2 linked regions of the Blastopirellula marina genome follow. The protein of the gene in region 1 interacts with the protein of each later gene in a pairwise test. Links are inferred from orthologs where the notes say so. Each region holds a gene or a part of one and is shown in the gene's direction. Other genes may lie near its edges. The genes, in order: aceE and nth.

Region 1 (9,982 bases):
GGTTTTCTCATGCAGAAAATCCTTCAGGCAAGAAAGTCTAGTAGAGAGGTGGCCATGAACACGGCCGGCGGGACTCACATCAGTCTCACTGATGATTCTCCAGAATACAAAGTTTCATGTCACGATACATCATGTTTTTATCGACTTTAATCGCAGGAAAAGGGTTGAACCAGAGAGTTGGGGTGGGGTTTACGGCATTCAGGGGGGACTTTGAATTTCACTTAAGGGCCGGATGAGCCCCTTGTCAAAGGTGGTTAGGTGCGGCACAATGTGTGGTTTCCACCCGGTCTAAAGTATTGACCAGGGAACAAACGTGGATGTAGGAATCACGTTTTCGTCGCTTAACTGCGGTATGGTGATTCCTGGAAATCGAATTCTTAGGAGTGAACCGCACATGGGCCATTACACAGGTCCCAAGGCCAAAATCAACCGTCGTCTCGGTGCCATGATTTATGAAAGTCGCGGCGCTATGCGTGCTGCTGACCGCCGGCCTAATCCCCCAGGTATGCACAATCGTCCAAAGCGCCCGTCCAACTACGGTGCTGCTTTGATGGAAAAGCAAAAGATCAAGCATTATTACGGCATTGGTGAAAAGCAGCTCCGTCGCTATTTTGCCCACGCCAAGCACAGCAAGGGCAACACGGGTGAAAACTTGTTGTCGTTGTGCGAACGCCGCCTGGACAACATCGTCCGTCGTGCCGGTCTGGCACTGACTCGCTGCCAGGCTCGCCAGGGTATCGTGCACGGTCACTTCCTGGTCAACGGCCAGAAGGTTGACAAGCCATCGTACCAGATGCGTCCCGGCGACGTGGTTAGCGTCCGCAACCGTGAAAAGCTGCAGATTCTGTATCGCAGCATCCACGGCGATGCTTCCGGTGAACCAGCAGCGTTCCTGTCACCCGATCCGGAAACCCTGTCGGTGACCTACGACGCCGTTCCAGGTCCTGAAGATTTCAGCCTGCCGGTGGACGTGAACATGGTGGTCGAATTCATGTCGCGTTAATTTCCGAAATCACTTTTTCGGCAATTCGCAGATTTCAGAGGGATTCCGGCACGACAGCCCGTCGCGGAGTCCCTTTTTTTTTGGTTCAATGTGCCACTGTTACCTGTGGAACTTGAGAAGCATCTCCCCACTACCGCATCTCAGGTCAGTAACTCAATTTTGCCTTAGTAAATTTGCTAGAGAGACATCATGGCTCATACCCAATTGGCGGTCATCGGTGGTGGTCCTGGGGGCTACGCAGCAGCTTTTTTGGCTGCCGACGAAGGAATGGAAGTCACCCTCATCGAAAAAGAACCGCGTCTCGGGGGAACGTGTTTGCTGCGTGGATGTATCCCATCCAAGGCGCTTTTGCACGTAGCACGCGTGATTGACGAAGTTCACGAACTAAACAAGGACTGGGGTGTCACCTTCAGTGAACCACAGATCGAGCTCGACAAGCTGCGTGCTCGCAAAGAAGGGGTGATTAAGTCCCTTTCGACCGGCCTGGGGCAACTCGCCAAGAAGCGAAATGTGACCGTCATCAAGGCCAAAGCCAGCTTCATCGATTCGAGCACGCTCGAACTGGAAGGGGACGATCCTTCCATTCCTGAAGGGGGTAAGCTGACGTTTGATCACGCGATTGTCGCCACGGGTTCGGTGGCTGCCATGCCGCCCGCTTTTCAGATCGACTCGCCACGGGTGATGGACTCGACCGGCGCTCTGGAGCTGCAAGACATTCCCGAAACCATGCTGGTGATCGGTGGTGGCTATATCGGCCTGGAAATGGGCACTGTGTACGCCCACCTGGGTACCAAGGTCAGTGTCGTCGAGTTGACCGATGGACTTCTACCGGGTGCCGACCGTAACCTGGTCAAACCGCTGGCCAAGAAGCTGGAAGAATTGTTCGAGGGTCGTATCTTCACCAACACCAAGGTCGGTTCGCTGGGCGATCGCGACGGCAAGGTCGAAGTTGCCTTCGAAGGTCCAAACAAGTTCGGCACATTCAAGTATGACCGCGTCCTGGTTTCGATCGGTCGCTGGCCGAACACCAAGGGAATTGGCCTGGAAAACACGCAGTGCGTTGTCGACAAGCGAGGTTTCATTGGGGTCGATAAGCAGCTTCGCACGGCTGATCCGAAGATCTCGGCCATTGGCGACGTGACCGGCAACCCAATGCTCGCTCACAAAGCAACGCACGAAGGTCGTGCCGCCGTCGAGGCCATTCTGGGCCACCCGGTTTCCTTCGAGCCTGCTGCGATTCCGGCCGTGATCTTCACTGATCCAGAAATTGCCTGGGCTGGTCTGATGGAAGAAGAAGCCAAAGCCATGGGTAAGAAGGTCGAAGTGGCCATGTATCCATGGGCTGCCAGCGGACGTGCCCAAGCATTGGGGCGTACCGATGGGTTGACCAAGTGGATCATCGATCCTGAGACCCAACGCGTTTTGGGCTGCGGTATTGTCGGACCTGGGGCCGGTGAGATGATTTCCGAAGCCGTTTTGGCACTGGAAATGCGAGCCGAAGTCTTTGATCTGACCTCGACAATTCACCCGCATCCGACCCTAAGCGAGACGGTTATGAACGCTGGTGAGGTATTTTTCGGAACCGCTACCGAAATTTACAAGCCAAAGAAGAAGTCGTAACGTCTTGTCCTTAAACAACTTGTAGTTTTAATTGGGCTTATGCCGATTCTGCTGACTGCAGAAGACGGAGAGGGTTCGCCTACCACTCGCTGACAAATACGGTCAGCGCGGTAGAATTCAGACTCGAAGCCCGCCTCGGGCCTAAACCGAGATTGATCTTTGAGATAAGTTAATCGAGGGTTGCTTCGCCAGAAGAGCGTCGCGCAATGAAGTCGCGACGAACGAGATTTTTCCCTGGCGCAAAGCAACGGACTGAAAAAAGGGAAGTTGCATGGCGAACGCCAAAATGATGCCTGCCGAAGAGAACTTGATGCGGAACAACCCGTCGACCTTTTCCCAAGACGTGGACCCGGCGGAAACGCAAGAGTGGCTCGACTCGCTCGACTACGTTCTGGAAGGAAAAGGGGATGATCGGGTTCGCTTTCTTCTCTCGGCTTTAGAGAATCGAGCTCACGCACGCGGCGTGGATGTGCCGTTTGCTGCCAACACGCCGTACATCAATACGATTCATTCCTCCGATCAGCCGGCGTACCCGGGTAACCGAGAATTTGAACGCCGCATCAAGAGCATCATCCGCTGGAACGCGATGGCGATGGTGACGCGGGCCAACAAGAACTTTGAGGGCCTGGGTGGTCACATCAGTACGTTCGCTTCAAGTGCTACGCTGGTGGAAGTCGCTTTCAATCACTTCCTGCGTGGTCGTGGAAGCGGCTACGAAGGGGACCAGGTTTATTTCCAGGGGCACGCTTCCCCGGGTATTTACTCGCGGGCGTTCGTCGAAGGACGCTTGACCGAAAAGAACCTCGAGAACTTCCGCCGTGAATTGCAGCCGGAAATGGGGCTTTCGTCCTATCCGCACCCATGGCTGATGGAAGATTTCTGGGAATTTCCAACCGTTTCGATGGGCTTGGGACCGATCTGCTCGATCTATCAGGCTCGCTTCAATCGCTACATGCATGACCGGGGTTTGAAAGACACCAGCAAGACACGCGTCTGGGCGTTCCTCGGTGACGGCGAATGCGATGAACCGGAAACCTTGGGTGCGATCAGCCTCGCTTCGCGCGAACAACTCGACAACCTGACGTGGGTCATCAACTGCAACCTGCAGCGTCTCGACGGTCCAGTTCGTGGTAACGGCAAGATCATCCAGGAACTGGAAGCGGTCTTCCGTGGTGCCGGCTGGAACGTCATCAAGGTGGTTTGGGGAAGCGACTGGGATCCGCTGCTGGAAGCCGACAAGACGGGCCTTCTGGTCAAGCGAATGGAAGAAGTCGTCGACGGTCAGTACCAGAAGTACGTTGTCGAATCGGGCGAATACATTCGCAAGCACTTCTTCGGCAAGTATCCCGAGTTGCTGGAACTGGTGAAGAACTACTCCGACGAAAAGCTGCAGAAGCTGACTCGTGGTGGTCACGATCCTGAAAAGGTTTACGCAGCCTACAAAGCGGCGACCGAATGCAAAGGGAAGCCGACCGTCGTCATCGCCAAGACGATCAAGGGTTATGGTCTGGGCGAAGCTGGCGAAGGCCGCAACGTCACCCACAACCAGAAGAAGCTCAACGAAGAAGAACTGCGAGAGTTCCGCACACGCTTCAGCATTCCGATCTCGGATGAAGAAGTCGTGAAAGCTCCGTTCTACCGTCCGCCGGAAGATAGCGCTGAAATGCGTTACCTGAAGAAGCGACGTCAAGAACTGGGGGGCCCGGTTCCTTCGCGTCCGACCACTCATCCCACGTCGACCATCCCAACCATGGAGGAATACAAAGAATTCCTCGGTGGCAGCAAGGGGAAAGAAATGTCGACCACGATGGGTTTTGTCCGCCTGCTTTCCAAGCTGTGCAAGGACCAGAACATCGGTCAGAACATCGTGCCGATCGTCCCTGACGAATCGCGTACTTTCGGTATGGAAGGGATGTTCCGCCAAGTCGGTATTTATGCCCACTCGGGGCAGTTGTACGAGCCGGTCGACTCCGATCAGCTGATGTATTACAAGGAAGCCAAAGACGGTCAGATCCTGGAAGAAGGGATCACCGAAGCGGGGTCGATGTCGTCGTTTATTTCGGCGGGCAATGCGTACTCGCAACACGGCATCAACATGATTCCGTTCTTCATTTACTACAGCATGTTCGGCTTCCAGCGGATCGGTGACCTGGTCTGGTGTGCAGCTGATACCCGTGCCAAAGGTTTCATGATCGGCGGTACCGCAGGTCGTACGACCCTCAACGGCGAAGGTTTGCAGCACCAGGATGGCCACAGCCATCTGAACGCGATCGCCTTCCCAACGGTTCGTTCCTACGACGTCTGTTATGCCTATGAAACGGCTGTCATCACCCTCGACGGGATGAAAAAGCTGTACGAACAGGGCGAAACGGCCATCTACTACATCACCGTAGGCAACGAAAACTACGTGATGCCCGAGATGCCTGCAGGTGCTGAAGAGGGAATCATTCGCGGTATTTACAAGCTGAAAACGCAAGAGGCCGACAAGCCGCGTGCGAAGGTTCAGCTGATGGGTAGCGGAACGATCACTCGCTGCGTGCTCGATGCTGCTCAGATTCTGGCTGAGAAGTACAACATCGCCAGCGATGTCTGGGGCGTTACCAGCTACACCGAGTTGCGTCGCGATGCCCAGTCGTGCGAACGTTGGAACATGTTCCATCCCACCGAAGAGCCGAAGAAGTCGTACATCGAAACCGTCATGGACGGCGTCGAAGGTCCGTTTATCTCGGCTTCCGACAATGTCCGGGCATGGGGCGAACAGATCCGTCCTTACCTGCCTGGCAACATGGTTGCTCTGGGAACCGACGGTATGGGACGCAGCGAAACTCGCGAAGCGCTGCGTCGTCACTTCGAGGTCGATGCCGAATCGGTGGTCATTGCCACGCTTTACGAGTTGGCTCGCACCGGCAAGATCGAGCGTACCGAAGTGGCTCAGGCGATCAAAGATTTGAACTTCGACGCGGAAAAGCCAAACCCATATTTTGCCTAACGGCATATTGGCAGCATCGTCGGTCGGACAGACCCCTGGCCGACGACCGCTTTTCCATGCGACTTGAAATACGCATTCCAAGCAAGGTTATTCACCATGGCAATAGACGTACAACTGCCTGATCTGGGCGATGGAATTGAATCGGGAGACGTGCTGGCCGTGCATGTTTCGGTGGGCGATACGGTCGAAAAGGGACAAACCCTGATCGAAATCGAAACCGATAAGGCCACGGTCGATGTTCCCAGCACCGAAGGGGGCAAGATTGCAAAGGTCCACGTCAAGACGGGCGATACCGTAGCTGTTCACGCGCCGATCGTGACCCTGGAAGCCGCCGGCTCCGCTGGTTCTTCGGCACCTCCTGTCGCTGCACCACCTCAGGAAGAAAAGGCCCCTGAACCAGAAGCCCCTCCGGCTCCGGTTAAGGCCGTCGAGCCAGCTCCGGTTCGCGAAGAACCTAAAGCGGCTCCTCAGCCTACTAAGCCAGTGGCACCACCCAAGCCAGTTACCCCGGCACCAGCCCCAGTTGCCGAAGCACCTAGCGCCGACGACAGCGTGCCAGCCGGGCCGGCCGTGCGTCGCTTTGCCCGCGAAGTAGGTGTCGATCTGCGCAACGTTACCGGTTCGGGTCCCAATGGTCGCATCGAACGTGATGACGTTCTGCGTACCGTTCGAGATTTGAACCAAGGAGGATCGGCCGCCAAGTCGGGTGCGGCTTCCGCGGCCCCTGCGACGGGCGCTTTGCCATCGCTCACCGGCGAAGCCAACCAGGACAAGTACGGTCCGGTTCGCATCGAGAAGATGAAGAAGATCCGCAAGGTCACCGCTGCTCAGATGAGCAAGAGCTGGACGACTGCTCCGCGGGTTACCAACTTCGACGACGCCGACATCACGGCCCTCGAAGAACTGCGTCAGCAAAGCAAAGACGACTACGCCGAGGCTGGTGTCAAGCTGACCACTATGCCGTTTTTGATCAAGGCCGTTGCCGTTGCTTTGCGTGAGCATCCGGAACTGAACGCCTCGATCGACATGGAACAGGAACAGGTCATCTACAAAGATTACGTGAACGTCGGTATTGCCGTCGATTCCGATCGTGGTCTGCTCGTGCCGAATATGAAGAACACCGATCGCATGTCGATTCCCGACATCGCTCGTAGCCTTCAGCAAACGGCTTCCGACATTCGTGGCAACACGTTTGAAATGTCGGCCATCCAAGGTGGGACCTTCACGATCAGCAACCTGGGAGCTATCGGCGGTACTTACAGCACGCCAATCATCAATGTCCCGGAAGTTGCCATCCTGTTGGTTGGCCGCTCGCGAAAGATGCCGGTCGTTGTGAAAGACCAAATCGTTGCTCGCCTGATGATGCCGCTGAGCCTGTCGTACGATCACCGCCTGGTCGATGGTGCCACGGCCCAGCGATTCCTGAACGACGTCAAGAGCCTGCTGGAGAACCCCAGCAAGCTGTTGATGGCTCCTTAGTCATCCGAGCCACTCTCGAAATGTATAAAAGCCCCCTCGCGATACCAGATTGCGAGGGGGCTTTCTTTTTCGTCGTTGGGAATTGGGGTAACCTTCTATGGGGCACTCAAAAGGATGGAGTGGAGCAGGCCAATTCTGGTGGCTATAATCCAGGTCGATTGAATCTCGATCTTGCGAATGGGTGATCATGGCCAAGCTTCATATTGTCTGTCCGAATTGCAGTACCAAGTATCCCGTTGCCGACGACAAACTTGCCGGGCGGCGAGTCACGTGTAAGAAGTGCTCGCAGAAGTTCGTTGCAGAGATTCAGGGGGCCACTCCACCTCCGGAGGATGACCTGTCTCTGATACCCAGCAGCGCGGCAGATGATCCGTTTGGAGGAGATTCTTTCGGTGGGGGTGATCTGTTTGGCGACTTTCCGAGTTCGGAATCAGCCACGTCAGCGCCTTCGCTAGGAGCATTGCCTGCCAAGCAAAAGAGCAACTCGCCTGGGGGCTTCGACCTTATACCTATTCTGCTTGGATCGGCGCGAGTGGTCGGCGTTTCGGTTGTGGTCATCATTGCGTTCTCGACAGTTTTTGCCTCGCCCGGCTCAGGCCAGGGGTCGTCCCCCGGCAACAATGTAGCGGGCGGTCCGCGTGGCCCAGGGGCACCTTGGAACGATCGAGGATTTGGGCCACCGCAAAACCAAGGCGGGGCAAGAAGCGAGGGGGCGTTCGCGCCGCCGCGTAGTCAAGGCGGGGCGAACGATGAAGGGATTTATGTGCCACCGGCTGATGGTCCGAACCCAAGCCCGCCATTCGGTGGATCGACCCCGAATCAACGCAATGAGCCCTCCTTGGGGCGGACGAATCCACCGCCACCAGGCATGATGCCTAATTGGGGACCCAGTCGTAGACCATCCGGTGAGGATTTTAGAAAGCAGTTAGAGAAGGATTATGGGGATAAGCTCGTACGCTTAGAGCACAAGAAGATCAGTGTCGATCAGACCAAAGAGATTGGGAAAGTTTTGGGCCCTCTTATGATCAACATGTCTTATTCCAGCTTCTTCGATCCCAATGTTGATAGCTATGTCTTCTTGTTTCCATACGACGGCGATCTGAACGAACTGGCTTCGAAGATCACCTTTGGCGAGGTGGACAAAGTACTCGTAGGTGAGCGGCGAATCCGTATGAAGACGATCACGATTCCCTGACGGTTCCGATAGCAAAGCGGGTAGGGCCAGCCTATGAATGCTAGTCAGCTCGTTCAGAGTGTGATCGAAGCCCCGCAATTTCTCAGTCAGCAAGTCCTGCTGATTGAGAAGCTCGCGATTCAAGATGCGACCGCGTTGGTGTCGCATCTGGTTCAGGCATTCCACGCTTATCAGTTGTGGCCCCAGGACGCGGCCTGCCTCATCGCTGCTTGCCGTCCGACCGACGAGCAGTTGCTGCAACTCTTGAAGGATGAGCGTGAACGTTGCCAAAAACTTGGCCTACACATCCTGGCTCAGTTGATTGACGCGTATCACTTCCAGCAGCAGGCACACACGGACTTGGCGATTGTCGTTCTTTCGCTACTACGGACGGAAGTATTTTGGCCGAGGCGAAAGTACATGCGCTCGCTGGAGGCTTGGGCGAAATCTCATTCCTTCCCGGGCGACGCCCCGCCAGCATAGCGTTGATAGTAAGGCCTGGTCGCAACAGGAAGAGAACCGCCACATCCGCATGCAGTGGAGATATGAAGAGAAGCGATCGACTCGATGGGTGGATTTTCATGGTACTCGCCGGTGTGAAAGCCTTGCAGAAGTATGGTGTCAAGTTAAACCTGATTCGCGATCAGTTGCCGGACGGCGTTGTGGAAATGTAGTGGCCGACTGTTAGATATTTAGAAGGGAAAGAGGGCTTCGATGATAATGTTTCTACGCGTGGTGATTGGTGTTATCGCAGGCCTGGCACTTGCGTTTGTCTTGGTCATTGGTGTCGAGCTATTCAGCGCAGTAGTGCATCCGTTTCCCGAAGGTTTTGAGGGGACGGAAGAGGAAATCTGCGCGCACGTCGAAAAGTACCCTGGCTGGGTACTGGCTGTGGTTGTGCCGATGTGGGCGCTGATTTTATTTAGCAGTACATGGGTCTCGCGAAAGATCGGCGGCCTGGTGGCGTCGCTACTAGTCGGATCGCTACTTTTGATCGCAGTAGGATTTAACCAATGGATGCTGCCGTATCCGATATGGTTTGAAGTAGCGAACTTCGTGGCGTTGCCATTGGCCATGCTGGGCGCGATTCAGATTAATCGCACCAAGGTAGAAACATTACTGAACGAGAGTGGGGACGCGGAGAATCTCTCACGGTAACCCTCTCCCTGCGTGGGAGAGGGGATTAGAGATCTTGTCAGAGGACGCTTCGTCTAGGTCAGCGTCCAGCCATCGGGTAGGCAGGCACCTTTTTCGATGCAAGGAATGCCGTCGACGATGGTGACCCCTTCCGGGTATTCCTTGTCTTCCAGGTTGTCGGTTTTCACCACGCGGACGTTATTGCCGATGTGGCAATTCTTGTCGACGATGGCTCCCTTGATGACACTGCCGGAACCGATCTTCATGCGAGGTCGGCCGCACGATTCATCGGCTTCGGTTTCCATGCGAGTCGCGTAGTAGTCGCAGCCCATCAGCACCGAGTCTTCGATGGTGACGTTTTCTTCGATCACGCTACGCAGGCCAATCACGCTGTTCTTGATCGTGCAGCCTTTGCCGATCTGGCAGCCGTCAGCGATCATGCTATTGGTGATCATGCTTTCCATGACCATCGTTGGTGGCAGGAAGCGAGCACGGGTGAAGATCGGCGCGTCTTCTTCGACAAACTCGAACGGAGGCGTCGGGGCCAGCGTGGCGAGGTTCGATTCGTAGAACGCTTTGA
Region 2 (9,414 bases), on another replicon or contig:
GGTAGATTCACTTGTGTTTGATTGGGTGGTGATTTCACTGGGCCCGGCATTGGTGATGAAGGGACCGGCGGATGGTCACGATAGGCAGGGGGTTCGTTCGTTTGGGGTTCGGCATCCAAGAGGTCGGGACGAACCGGTGGAATTAACGCGGACTTGCCAATCGCTTTGTGGGCATCGGAAAGAAACTGGCGGTCGTCGACCGAGAGATCGTAGAATTGAATACGATGGTACCGTGCCCCTTCGCGTAAAACGATGGTTCCTTGAACCATGCGGACAAACTGTGCCTCGACAGCCACCCCTTCTCGCGAACGCCAGATTCGTTTCGCTGTCAGACGAATTGGATCGGTATTATTTTCATTGACTCCGCGTTCATCGTCTGAGACGGCCTGGTCAATCTCTTTCTGCAGTTCAGCATCCGAGAGCGTTGGCATCGTGTCCTCAAGTCCCTGGACGTACGCGCGATCTTTCGAGGATAGCCGCTCGAGGGGGACCGTGAATCGATTTCCCTTCACGTCCAAGATGACCGCTTTACCATCTTGAACAACTTCGACAAGCTCAGCTTCGACTTCTTTCCCCTCTACCGTTGTCCAAGTGCGCGCCTGTGCCGTGGAAAGATAGGTAAGCACCGCGCATACTGCGATAAGAGCCCAGCTAAATCGCCAGAAGTAGGTTGGTCGCCTGAACATGGGAATCTCTTTTATGCTGGCCAAGGGGATAAATGCCGCGCACATTTCCCCCTGATATCATTCGTTATACCATCGTTCCGATAGTTATGACGAAATTGCCTGGGAAACAGTTTTTGTTACACCTCCATAGAGGTATTCGATGATATTCTTTGTGGTGACCGCTCGTCAATCGGAAAATTCCATTCTTAGCGCGGGCATTTCACGCAAATCTTTAGATAATAACGATATTCGCGAATCGTCCGCCGTAATTTGCTCCAGAAACGAACTTTTATGGATGTCGCCACAACGGTCAAGAAAATTCTAGGGAATGTTGAAAAAGTCATTCTCGGTAAACGACAGCAAGTTGTCTTTTCGCTCGTAGCTTGGCTTTCCGAGGGGCATGTTCTGATGGAAGACGTGCCGGGGGTTGCGAAGACAATGCTAGCAAGGGCTCTGGCGAAAAGTGTCGGATGCACCCTCAAACGCGTCCAGTGCACGCCAGACCTATTGCCCAGCGACGTCACTGGGACGTCGATCTTCAATCAGAAGACGTCGGAATTCGAGTTCCGTCCTGGGCCGGTCTTCACTAACATTCTTCTCGCCGACGAGATTAACCGGACAACTCCTCGCACCCAGGCCGCTTTGCTGGAAGCCATGGCTGAGTCGCGCGTCACCATTGATGGTGAGACGCATCAACTCGATCCGCCGTTCCTTGTATTAGCGACACAAAACCCAATCGATCATGAGGGTACCTTTCCGCTGCCTGAGGCCCAACTCGATCGTTTTCTGATGAAGTTCAGTTTAGGCTACCCCAGCCTGGAAGACGAGCTCAAGATGCTTACCGCTTCGCGGAAGCAGCATCCCTTGGAAACCATCGAGGCTGTGGTTACCAAGGAAGAATTGCGTGCCTGTCAAAAGGCGAGTCGTAGTGTCAAGTTACACGAGAAGGTCCAGCGTTACATCGTTGAACTTGTCCATGCGACACGCCGGCATGATCAACTGATGCTTGGGGCAAGCCCTCGTGCCTCGCTGGCGCTGTTTCGTACCAGCCAATCACTGGCAGCGATTTTGGGACGCAACTACGTGCTGCCAGACGACGTCAAGCGAGTGCTGACGCCAGTGATGGCTCATCGACTGATCTTGCGTCCCGAAAGTCGACTTCGCAAAGTAACCCCCCAAGACGTGCTGGACGATATTCTGCAGGAAGTCCCTGTCCCTATGCTGGACGAGGCAACGGTTTAATGCGTTGGGTCTTGGGAGCCGCGATCCTGCTTGCTCTATCCTTGGCGTTTGGCTTGGGATTGATGACCTATGCCATGTACGCATTGGTCGCGGTCATGCTGGGCTCTCGGGTGCTCGTTCGCTACTGGCTACGAAGCTTATCGGCGACTCGACATGTCAGTCAGGTAGATGCTGAAGAAGGGGATGTGATCACGGTTGCGCTGACCGTCCATTATTCGGGTGTCATTCCCATGCCGTGGATGCTGATCGAGGATCTGCTGCCCAGACATGCCGTGATAACTCGTCCAGCGGCATTGGAAGTGGATGGAAAGAGGATCTTCCTGGCGATGTTATGGCCGCGGGCCACCAAACTATTTACGTACCGAATTCAATGCAATCGCCGCGGATACTATCAGATCGGACCGGCCGTGCTCGAGACGGGGGATGTGTTCGGCCTATACAAACAATTCAAGGTGATTGCTGAGCCAGAGTTCATTACGGTCGATCCGGCGATTATTCCGCTGGACGGATTCGATCTCGTTTCCAAGCGTCCCTTGGGCGAAATCAAAATGCAATCGCGACTTTTTGAAGACCCGTCGCGTATTGCCGGCATTCGTCGCTATCAATTGGGAGATCCCCTGAACCGGATTCACTGGGCCTCGACAGCCAGAACCGGCCAACTGCATAGCAAACAGTACGAAGCAACCTGCATTGCAGGCGTAAGCATTATTCTCGACCTTCATCCCGATAGCTTTCCGGAAAAGGATGAACCGATTCGGAGCGAGTTGGCGATCAAATGCGCGGTAGCCATTGCCAATTCGGTTCATTTGATGGATCAACAGGTAGGGATCTTTACCAATTCGGTCGATGCGGCTGAGCGGATGAAATACGAAGGCTGGGACTTCGATGCCCGGACGCGCGACGCAGCCAGAAAGAGTGCAGGGCGTATCGATCGTGATCCCCGCTTGAATCCCCAGAAGGTGCGAACCAAAAGAGGTGCCCATCAGTTTCAGCAGATCCGACATATGATGGCCCGCAGTGAAAAGAATGAAGGGCTCGCGCTGCCGTCGCTGCTCTTGGAGATTGAGAGTGACCTGCCACGCGATGCGACGGTCGTTCCGATCCTTAGTAAGGTTACCCCTGAGATAGCGATGACGCTGGGTAACCTGGTCCGCGGAGGTTACGCCGTGACGCCCATCGTCAATTGCTGGGACGAGTACGAATTCGCCCAAGCCGCCGGATTGCTACTTGCCGAACGCATGTTGGCCAAGCAGTTGAAATCGATGGAAACCATCAGTCAGATCTGTCAGGAACAGGCCTATCCGTTGTTTTAGATTGGGTGTGAAGTGTTTGGTTTTCAGCGAGATTGACTTAGAGCTGACGACTGTTTTCGTCATGGATTGAGAGCAAAAGTTTCATGCGTCCCCGACTCACCGAACTCGACTATGCCATCATCGCCGTTGCGCCGGCGTTAATCATGGTATTGGTGGGAAGTTTGGTGCTGTTTTCGGTGGGGATCTTCTACGACGGTCCCCATGTCTGGCGGCTCAATTTCATCATGTGCATGTTTGTACTGGGGATCGTGGCGAATGCTCGCGTGGGGATCGAAGAGGGGGGAACGCGAGCCGCAATTCTCGGAGGAATTCTGGGAGTATGCGTCCTCGCTGCGGTGATGAGATTCGTTCCCGAGGCGATCATCTTAACAGCAGTGCTGCTCGCGGTTGTGTGGTGGCTGAGTACCCGCCTGGTTTACGATTGCACTGTCATGGCCGGCTCCGTCGATGCGTCTCAAAAAGGGCTAATGCAGTGGATCCGGGGTGAAGTACCAGAAGAAGAATCTCATGAGCAAGAGATCACCCAGCCTGACGATCAGCTTCAGGGGGTTACCGGTCAAGCAGAAGAAGATACGCAGCAGTCGAAGACATTTCTAGAAAAGCTCGACGCTTGGATCAATCCTACGAATACGAAGTTTGCCCCAGGGGCTTGGGTGGTCTATTTCTCGTTGGCAGCCCTTCCCATATTTGGCTTCGGCCAGGCACTAGCCGGAAGCAAAGTTGCCGATAAGAAGTGGTATCTGTTCACGTTGCTTGTCGCGTATGTCTTCGCCGCACTGAGTCTATTGGTGACGACCAGTTTTCTTGGGCTTCGCCGTTACCTTCAAACGCGCGGCCTGGTCATGCCGCTCAGTATGACCGGTACCTGGCTGGGGGTGGGCTTTGGTGTGGTGGCACTGGTGCTGATCGTGGTGTCGATTTTGCCGCGGCCCAATGCCGAGTACGAACTGGCTCAACTTCCTTTCTACCAAGACGAACAGCAACGCAAAGCATCGCAGGTAGCCGTCAACAAAGACGGTACGAACGACAATCGCCAGGACCGTTCGAAGACCACTGAAAACCAGGAACGAGCCGACGAGAATTCGCAAAAGTCAGACGAGACACGAAAAGACGGAAAAGAGGCCAGCAACCAATCCGACCCCAATGCTCAGAAAAAGAAGCCTGGGGAATCGAAAGAATCCGATCAGCAGCAAAGCGAGAACTCGAAGACGAACGACAAAAACCAGAGCGAAGGGCAGAAGGAATCAGACTCGCAGGAGAAGTCGTCCGATCCATCGAAGTCTCAACAGGGAGAAGCGGAGCAGCGGCAAGGTGATCAATCCTCTGAGAAATCCGACAAACCAGAGCAAAAGCAGCAGGATGACACAAAGCCAAAGCCGTCGGAAGAAAAGGACTCTCAGGAAGACGCTTCCAATGAGCCACCCCAAGATCAATCAAATCAATCGCCTTCACAAACACCGGCATTCTCCTTTCCCAACCCACTGGCTTCGTTGGGGGACTTGCTCAAAGTTCTGGTCTACGTGGTCGTTCTTGGCATGATCGCGTTTTTGGTGTGGAAGTTCTGGGACGATATCGTCAAGGCATGGAATGAGTTCTGGGCGAGCCTCTTAGGTGAAAAGAAAAAGGAAGAGGTTGAGCAGGGGGTGGCCCCCGAACCGCTGAAGAAGCCGCGCATTGCATTCTCAGCGTTTCGCAATCCATTCCAGGACCCGAGTTGGAAGGGAAAGCCACTGGAAGAGTGGGTGCGATATTCGTTCGCGGCGCTGGAAGCTTGGGCGGCAGAGCAGGGGAGCCAACGCCGGGAAGAACAGACGCCAGGCGAATTTGCCACTATGCTCGAAAACGAGCACCACGAATTGGCGAGTACGGTACGTCCCACGGCCGATCTTTACGGCCAGGTTGCCTACGGAAGTGGAAAGGCCCCTAGGGAAACGCTCGAAATTCTGCGAAAACTGTGGGAGCGATTAAAGAGTTAGGAACGAATACTCCTCGCTTGTTTTCGCTCTCATTGAAAACGTATCACTCCAAGCTGAAAAACTATTCCTGCATGATCGAAGACCTCCAAGAGCGGAAAGCCCAGGCCCGCCGCGTTGTTCGGCAACTGAAAAAGGATTACGCGGGCGCTGAGTGCGCCTTGAATTACGAGACCCCCTTTCAACTGTTGATTGCGACGATTCTGTCGGCGCAATGTACCGATGTACGGGTCAACATCGTGACGAAGGAGTTGTTTGCCAAGTATCCCGATGCCGATTCCATGTCGCGGGCCCCGGTCAAGACATTGGAGAACCTGGTCAAGACGACGGGATTCTTCCGGAACAAAGCGAAGAACATCCATGCCGCCTCGCGGGCACTGGCCGACGAGTTCGATGGCGAGGTGCCCAAGGACTTAGCAACCCTGGTGGCCTTGCCCGGAGTCGGTCGAAAAACGGCCAATGTCGTGCTAGGGACCGCCTACGGAATCCCTTCCGGTATCGTCGTCGACACCCATGTCGGGCGGCTGACCAAACGGCTGGGACTGACAGATAAAGGGGACGCAGTCCAGATCGAACGCGAATTGATGGAGGTGGTTCCTAAGAAAGAGTGGATCGATTTCTCGCATCGACTGATTCACCACGGTCGAGCGGTTTGTGCGGCCAGGAAACCCAAATGTGAGGGATGCCATTTCCTTAAGTTCTGCCCGCAGATCGGCGTCGTGTAAATCTGAAGAAAAAAGTGACCATCTGTTTGGCGCTTTTCGCGTTGGTAAACGAGGGATTTGTTTTGGCCTGAACGATTCTTGGGCAATTGTCTCGTGGAACCAATGCCATGGAAACGAATAAGCGAATTGTCAACTTCGGGAGAAACGTCGATTTTCATTCCGCTCATTATTATGAGCCAAGTTCCGAGGAAGAACTGCTCGAAATTCTGAATCGGCACAACACAGGGAAGATACGTGTCGTTGCATCGAAACATGCCTGGAGCGGTGCCATTGTTTCCGCGGACGTGATCGTCAATATGCGGAACTTCAATGAAGTAAAGGTTGATGATTCGTCCGAACCGCCACTCGCAATCGTGGGGGGCGGCACTCAGATGAAGAAGGTACTCGCTGAACTCGCCAAGCGAGGCCTGACGACTCCGTCGATTGGATTGATTACCGAACAAACCATCGCCGGGGCAATCTCGACCGGTACGCATGGTTCCGGGAAAAACAGCCTCTCGCACTATATGGAATCATTACGGATCGCATGTTTCGACAACGACGGTAAGGCGGAGATTCGGGAGGTCAAGTCAGGTGAATCATTACAGGCAGCCCGTTGCAGTCTAGGGTGCCTCGGCATCATTTTGGGCGTGACATTTCGCTGTGTGCCCCAGTATTGGGTGACCGAAAAAGCGACATGGTGCACGATGATCGACGACGCCTTGGTATTGGAGGATCAGTCTCCCCTGCAGCAGTTTTTTCTGCTTCCCCACAGTTGGCGGTATGTCTCGCAGGAACGACGCGTATCGGATCTTCCCCAGCCATCTTGGTCGGCTTGGCTGTATCGGTGGTATTGGTTTCTCAGTCTCGACATCGGTTTACACCTGGGGGTAATTGCTTCCGCGAGATGGCTAAGGAGCCGGTCGTTGGTGCACGCATTGTTTCGCTGGGGCTTGCCGGCGTCCGTCTTTTCAAGATGGGTGGTTACAGACCGTAGCGACCGAATTCTTGTCATGGAGCACGAACTGTTCCGGCATCTTGAGATCGAATTGTTTGTCGCCCAATCGAAAGTGCGAGAAGCTGCTGCGTTTGTTGCCCAGGTTCTGCAATTAGCCGATGGTCAACGTGACTGCCTGGCCGCTCTCTGGCAAGATAGGCTCGGTGAGATGGGAATGAGTGAGGAACTCCAGGCCCTGCGCGGTATCTACTGCCATCATTACCCAATTTGTTTCCGCCGGATTCTTGCTGACGATACGCTGATCTCGATGTCGGAAGGAACCGAGCCATGGGTCTATTCCATCAGTTTGATTACCTACGTCGAGCCCAGGGAGCCCTTCTTCCAGGTCGGCCGATTTCTGGCTCGAAGCATGGCTAAGTTGTTTGGGGCACGCCCCCACTGGGGAAAGTGGTTTCCTCTGTCCGGGGGCGAAGTCGAAGAACTTTATCCCCGACTCGAGGCATTCAGGGAGACGGCCTATGAATTCGATCGTAGCGGGGTGTTTCGGAATCCATATGTAGAGGAAGTCTTTTCGTTCCCCACGATGACGACACACCAAGAAGCGAATGGTCGTCAAACTGGCAGCGAGAGTGGGGTTTGACGTGATGGGAGCACGCGAATTTGGCCGCCAAGAACAATACCTTGCGTGGAAAACTAGTCCGTTTTAATTTCGCAAATACCCTCTATAATCAGCACTTCGGTATCATCCAGGACTTTTCGCCTGCGACGGCTCATGACGACCGTTGTGGACAACCCAAGGCCCATCCATGATTCTTTCCGGTAATGAGATTCGGAAACATCTCAACAGCAAGATCTTTATCGAGCCTTATGACGAAAGTCGTTTAAATCCCAATAGTTACAATCTGACGCTCAACGAAGAATTGATGACGTACGAGGAGTTGATCCTCGATATGCGTCAGCCTCACCGGATCCGGCGAATTACAATACCGGAAGAGGGTTACGTGCTGAATCCAAATCAGTTGTATTTGGCACGAACCAATGAGATGACCGAAACGCACGGCTACGTTCCCATGATTGAGGGGCGCAGTTCAATCGGGCGGCTTGGTCTTTTCGTGCACGTGACCGCTGGGTTTGGTGATGTCGGGTTCAAAGGATTTTGGACCTTAGAGATGTTTGCCGTCCAGCCGATTCGCATCTATCCGAATGTCCCCATTTGCCAGATCTTCTATCACGAGATCACGGGTGACATTACGGAGTATGTGAGCGACAAGTACCAGAACAATCACGGAATTCAGCCCAGCCTGTTGTTCAAGGAGTTGAACCCCGGGGCCCAGCCTCCGGATGAATCGCAAATGGCATTTCCCTTTGATAACCCTTAAGCCCCACCCTGTATAAATTACGAGAACACTGCCATGCCGCAAAACAAATCCCGCCTATCTCGCCGTGACCTGATTAAGACCGTTGTGGGTACCTCGGTGGCTGGTTTGGCCATGGCCGGCACTGCTCGTGCTGCAGGGTCTTCCGCTGCAACCCAAGTTCCCTCGGAAGACTTCAAGGCAACCGGTAAGAATATCAAGCAGTCGGTCATGGCATGGTGCTTTAATCCAATGCCGATGGAAACCCTGATTCCCGCATGTGCGAAGATGGGACTTCAGGCGATGGAAGGGATCGATGTCAAATGGTACCCCCTGATGAAAGAGCACGGCTTGAAGGTATCGCTATGCTCGGGACATGGCTTCAAGGATGGTCCGGTAAATCCGGACAATCACGCAATGTGTACCGAGAAGCTGAAAGGGGCCATCGATACCGCAGTGAAGTGGAATTGCCCTAGCGTGATCACGTTCACCGGGATGAGCAAAAAGGGAATCGGCTTCGAGCAAGGCACCAAGAATTGCGTCGAATTCTGGAAATCAGTGATTCCCTACGCAGAAGAAAATAACGTTCAACTTGTGCTCGAACACCTCAACAGCCGAGATGATTCGCACCCTATGAAGGGGCATCCCGGTTACTTTGGAGACGATGTCGATCATTGCCTGGACATGATCAAACAGGTCGACTCACCAAACATGAAGTTACTGTTCGATTTCTACCACGTGCAGATTATGAACGGTGACGTTATTCGACGTTTCCGCCAGAGCCTGCCGTACATTGGGCACCTGCACACGGCTGGAAATCCAGGTCGATGTGAACTGGACGATACGCAAGAGATGAACTACTCGGCCATCATCAAGGCCGTGGCGGATTCGGAATACGATGGATACGTCGTCCAGGAATACATCCCTACCTGGGATGACAAACTGGCGTCACTCCGGCACGGTGTCGCGCTGTGCGACGTCTAGAGCCAAGTAGCGGCAAGGGGGCTCATTAGCGAGCCCCGTGCTCTTGCAGGCTTTGTTTGAACTGTGTGTAGAAGGCCCGCTGCTGTTCGTATCGGTCTTTCGGGATCTGGTGCTGGAAATAGTCCAAGTAATCGATCATCTGCTGGGACAGATCGGTGAACGAGTAGTTGGAATCGGCCTGTGGATTGACCCAATTCGGATCGCCGGGCTCGGTATGGCT

Evidence for each region.
Region 2: the proteins of aceE (region 1) and nth interact in binary tests that used the Escherichia coli proteins (3 or more experiments, as listed by UniProt). The link is inferred for Blastopirellula marina from one-to-one orthologs.

What each region holds. Positions count from the first base shown.
Region 1 is NZ_PUIA01000094.1:86,767-96,748, reverse strand. Bases 2,527-5,812 are described here. They hold aceE (pyruvate dehydrogenase (acetyl-transferring), homodimeric type), read left to right. Parts: upstream 2,527-2,909; coding sequence 2,910-5,612; downstream 5,613-5,812. Other genes in these bases: C5Y96_RS26305 (2-oxo acid dehydrogenase subunit E2), read left to right, coding at 5,709-5,812; lpdA (dihydrolipoyl dehydrogenase), read left to right, coding at 2,527-2,623. Also shown: C5Y96_RS26325 (Gfo/Idh/MocA family oxidoreductase), read right to left, coding at 1-11; rpsD (30S ribosomal protein S4), read left to right, coding at 395-1,003; more of lpdA, read left to right, coding at 1,193-2,526; more of C5Y96_RS26305, read left to right, coding at 5,813-7,091; C5Y96_RS26300 (zinc-ribbon domain-containing protein), read left to right, coding at 7,279-8,286; C5Y96_RS26295 (hypothetical protein), read left to right, coding at 8,320-8,748; C5Y96_RS28025 (hypothetical protein), read left to right, coding at 8,811-8,939; C5Y96_RS26290 (hypothetical protein), read left to right, coding at 8,980-9,423; C5Y96_RS26285 (glucose-1-phosphate adenylyltransferase), read right to left, coding at 9,477-9,982. UniProt on the Escherichia coli protein: Component of the pyruvate dehydrogenase (PDH) complex, that catalyzes the overall conversion of pyruvate to acetyl-CoA and CO(2).
Region 2 is NZ_PUIA01000057.1:118,307-127,720, reverse strand. The notes cover bases 4,375-7,092. They hold nth (endonuclease III), read left to right. Parts: upstream 4,375-5,267; coding sequence 5,268-5,918; downstream 5,919-7,092. Other genes in these bases: C5Y96_RS17575 (D-arabinono-1,4-lactone oxidase), read left to right, coding at 6,026-7,092; C5Y96_RS17585 (DUF4129 domain-containing protein), read left to right, coding at 4,375-5,196. Outside these bases: C5Y96_RS17600 (hypothetical protein), read right to left, coding at 1-686; C5Y96_RS17595 (AAA family ATPase), read left to right, coding at 957-1,907; C5Y96_RS17590 (DUF58 domain-containing protein), read left to right, coding at 1,907-3,220; more of C5Y96_RS17585, read left to right, coding at 3,304-4,374; more of C5Y96_RS17575, read left to right, coding at 7,093-7,495; dcd (dCTP deaminase), read left to right, coding at 7,662-8,234; C5Y96_RS17565 (TIM barrel protein), read left to right, coding at 8,268-9,194; C5Y96_RS17560 (hypothetical protein), read right to left, coding at 9,220-9,414. UniProt on the Escherichia coli protein: DNA repair enzyme that has both DNA N-glycosylase activity and AP-lyase activity. The DNA N-glycosylase activity releases various damaged pyrimidines from DNA by cleaving the N-glycosidic bond, leaving an AP (apurinic/apyrimidinic) site.